Regions from separate parts of the Shewanella sp. SG41-3 genome, predicted to be linked through region 1. Evidence: riboswitches for the same ligand, from Rfam matches in the RefSeq annotation. Region 1 holds a riboswitch; the other holds the start of a gene.

Region 1 (2,212 bases):
TCTGGTGGCCGCGGCATGGGGAGTGGTGAAAACTTTGCTATTTTAGAGCAGCTAGCCGATAAGCTTGGCGCAGCAGTAGGTGCATCTCGTGCCGCTGTGGATGCTGGCTTTGTGCCTAACGATTTACAAGTGGGACAAACAGGTAAGATTGTTGCCCCTGATCTGTATATTGCTGTGGGCATTTCGGGTGCGATTCAACATCTTGCCGGAATGAAAGACTCTAAGGTGATTGTGGCAATTAACAAAGATCCTGAAGCGCCTATTTTCCAGGTGGCTGATTACGGTTTAGTCGCGGACTTATTTGAAGCCGTTCCTGCATTAAATAATCTGCTTTAATGGTATATTATTGACCCCAATTGAGTCATTAGCTTGTTTAACGTGTCGTTATACTAGTCAATCGTTCAGATTAAAAGGTTTCTACTTGGTAAAGTAGGAACCTTTTTTATTGATATTTTTATAATATGGATGTTTTTATGAGCAAAGGTGTCAGTCGGGTTATCCAGTTGCCGTTTTTGTATTCAGTGCGATAGTGTGCATTTGCATTAGAAACGTTAAACTAATGCTATTAAATTGTGGCTGTAGTTAATAATATTGTTATTTGTGCTGTAGTTTAGGACTTTTTTGCTGGTATAGAGCGTGTGGTTTATGATTGTATGTGCGCGCTGTTTGTAATGGGCTATTTATGATTACAAATACAAAAGTAGAGGTGCATTGCATAATAGTCAGGTTGAATTGGGTGATGCCAATAATTCAACCTAAAAGGATGCAATGCCGAAATAAGTGAGGTGATCGCCCTCATTTGTTGGGCCAGTTCTCGAAAGGGGCTGTACTGTCATAGTGTTTTTATCTACGTGATAAAAATAATGATATTCATATTAAATGGATATTTCTGTGGAGTGCTACTAGATAAGTTAACCCATATACTTTCTGTGTATGGCGAGTCTTATTTCTAGTTTTTCTCTATTCGTATCCAACGAAGAAATAATTAAATTATGATAATAAGTTATGCCGATTCGGCACTTTCTGTTTTGCCACCACTTTTGGCAATTACACTGGCTATTTTAACCCGTAAGGTATTGCTGTCTTTGGGGTTAGGTATTATTTTTGGTGCCTTATTGCTGACCGATTTTTCATTGGTTGGCAGCAGCGAATATATTTTAAGTACAGCGAGTCAGCTCGTTTGGAAAGATGCTGCACTGAATAGTTGGAACGTATATATCTTAGGTTTTTTGGTTGTGCTGGGCATGATAACCGCATTGATCACCGTTAGTGGTTCTGCTCGTGCTTTTGCTGATTGGGCCAAACTGCGCATTCGTAATAAGCGCGATGCTAAGTTAATGACCATTTTTTTAGGCTGTGTAGTCTTTATTGATGACTACTTCAATAGTTTAGTCGTAGGTTCTATTTCAAGGCCTATCACGGACAGATACCATATTTCACGCGCAAAACTTGCCTATATTTTAGATTCTACCGCGGCACCGATTTGCGTTATTTCTCCGGTATCGAGCTGGGGAGCCTATATTATTGCGCTTATTGGCGGCATTCTAACTGCACATGGTTTTGCTGACTCAGGTCATTTAAGTGTCTTTATACAGATGATCCCGATGAACTTTTATGCCGTGTTCTCATTATTATTACTAGTGTGTGTGGCGACGTTCAGTTTAAACATAGGACCGATGCGTCAGCATGAATTAAATGCACTTCGTGGTGAGTTGTATGATGAATCAAAAGGCCAACCACCGGGAGCGGTTACTGATTTACCTGAAGCTGATACCGGTAAAGTGATTGGTTTATTTTTACCGATTGCGATATTAGTATTTGCGACCCTTTATTTTATGGTCTCTAGTGGGGCAGAAGCATTAGCGGCTAAAGAGCAGATGTTTAGTGTACTAGGTGCATTTGAAAATACTGATGTGAGTTCATCATTGTTTTTTGGTTCTATCGTCGGTTTGATTGCGACAGTGTTGTTGGCATTTCAACAGAAAGTAGAGCTGTCTATGTTGCTCAAAGGCATGTCTGTTGGTGCTCGTTCAATGTTACCCGCTATTTATATTTTATTGTTCGCTTGGACGATATCAAGTGTCATTGGTCAGCTTGAAACCGGTAAGTTCATGGCCAGTTTAGCAACTGATAATATTCCGTTTGCGCTATTGCCTGCCATGTTATTTCTATTGGCTGGGATCACCGCATTTTCAACGGGAACGAGTTGGGG
Region 2 (2,212 bases), on a different contig from region 1:
ACAAATCATCCGTACATTATGGTTTTCAAGCACTTTAAACACCCGGCTACAAATACCCGCCGTCGAGGCGATACGATTACCAATAATGGCGATTAAGGCTAAATTTTCTTCAACTCTGACACGACAATGCTGCGATAGTTCTTGTAATAACGATTCGCTTAATAATCCTTGCCCACTAGAATCAGAACCCGTTTTATCCAGCGTTAGCGATACGTTTACTTCAGAAGTGGTGATTAAATCAACCGATATTTTATGCCTTGCTAAGGTTGCAAACGTTTCTGCTAAAAAGCCTTGAGCATGCAACATTTGTAAACTATGAAGATTCAATAAAGTTTGATCGCGGCGCAATGCAACAGCTCTAAAAACGGGGGTATCTTCCACTTGATGACGGATCCAAGTCCCCCCCATCTCAGGTGCTTTACTGGATCCTACAAACACCTGAATTTTTTGTCTAACTGCCGGTAAAATGGTCGCAGGATGCAATACTTTAGCGCCGAAGGTGGCCATCTCAGCCGCTTCATTAAAACTAATTTCTGCAATAGGGCGAGCATTAGGCGCAAGTCGAGGGTCAGTGGTATAAATTCCGGCAACATCAGTCCAAATTTCAACCGCTGTAGCACAGAGGGCTTCAGCAAGTAGAGCTGCAGAATAATCACTGCCTCCACGGCCTAATGTCGTGGTTTTACCACTGTCATCTGCGCCAATGAAACCTTGAGTGACAATGACATAACGTGCAAGTAACGGCTGTAAAAAATCACCTGACAATGTTGCTATAGCTTCAATTTGTGGTTCTGCACGGCCAAAATGACTGTCGGTACGTAACACTTGACGTACATCAAAATGATCGGATGCGGTGCCTTTTTCACGGATAACGGCTGAAAATAAAATCGAAGAACATTGCTCGCCCGTCGACAGTAATTCGTCCATCACCGCTTTGCTACGATCCAGCTCTAGCGATTCACTTAATACCGACATCCGGCTGAGAATTTTATCAATGCTGGCGGCCACGTCTTGAGGACGTCCTAATTCGTCTAGGATCGCATATTGAATTTTGGCGATTTGCTTAAGCAATATCAAACGACGTTCATCATTAACATTCGCTTGGGTTAACTCAACTAATAAGTTAGTCACACCACTGGAGGCGCTCACCACCACCAAACGAGTAGCAGGATTCGCCAAAACGATATCGGCACAACGACTCATAGAGGCATAGTCAGCCACTGACGTGCCACCAAATTTGGCAACCACTAATTCTGAGCGATGACTCTCAGGCGCAACATTATCTGGGGCAAGGTTCATACAGACGCCTCCGCAGTTTGCGAAAGACAACAAAATAAGATGTGATTTACTAACATGATATACGCTCCGAACACACTACGTTCGAAGAGCCTGGTGCTAAGATAACGCACCCTTATAGAAGGGAAACAGCAATCATCACCAGAAGCTCTCCACCAAAAAAATAGGTGACAATCGTTAGGATTCAGCCTAAACGACCGATATCAATGTTTGCCAAACAAACTGATACCTCGGCGCTAATCTCCATCATAAGTGGTCATTGGACTGGCATCCTCTCACTTACTACCTAGTTAACGCTCCTCTTCTGTTCCTCCCTAAGGAGGGAGTTGAAAATAGCAACAAATACCCTATCAAGTCAATCAGCAAAAACAGTAAAAAACACAGTTCTGCTAAAAATCGTGAATATTTGATAATTCAGGCACAGCAATAGCGGTTATATAATTGTTCTAAATTACGAAATAAAAGCCAATATCAAGCTAAAAAACATCATTAACGCAAAATGTCGAGACAATTGCCACTGTATTGTATCTTTTTATAGTGCAATGTGTTGTTTAACCGTTTAATTGCTTGAATAACTTATCACTCATCACGGATATGACCGCACTCTGGCAGTTCATACACCAAACGCAGTCGGTGATTGAACGCCCCCATAGCCACTTCCGGTTTAATGGTATCAAGACATGCAATCAAGGATATTAAACCTCTATTAACATAATAAATGGCATATTGATTAAACTCGCGACCAAGCTCAACAGCCTGTTCTTTATCAATAAAAATAGCCCAGCTCTTTTCCATATGCGACAAATCAGGTGCCGCACCGACTAGTGCGCGATAGGGACGATTATATTGTTGGATTTTAGATTGAAGCTGGCGATCAAGTAAGCGATTTTGACTAGGAGAGAGCCTAGTGCCGAGG

The links. Region 1 has a riboswitch for lysine ahead of H5164_RS02135 (Na+/H+ antiporter NhaC family protein). Riboswitches for the same ligand answer to the same signal wherever they lie in the genome.
Region 2: another riboswitch for lysine. It lies ahead of lysC (lysine-sensitive aspartokinase 3); the one in region 1 lies ahead of H5164_RS02135 (Na+/H+ antiporter NhaC family protein).

Annotation. Positions count from the first base shown of each region.
Region 1 is NZ_JACJFJ010000001.1:489,474-491,685, forward strand. It holds gene H5164_RS02130 (electron transfer flavoprotein subunit alpha/FixB family protein) at 1-336, shown strand, start outside; lysine riboswitch at 694-910, shown strand; gene H5164_RS02135 (Na+/H+ antiporter NhaC family protein) at 993-2,212, shown strand, end outside.
Region 2 is NZ_JACJFJ010000004.1:107,336-109,547, forward strand. It holds gene lysC (lysine-sensitive aspartokinase 3) at 1-1,299, opposite strand, end outside; lysine riboswitch at 1,434-1,608, opposite strand; gene H5164_RS08935 (DUF3293 domain-containing protein) at 1,876-2,212, opposite strand, start outside.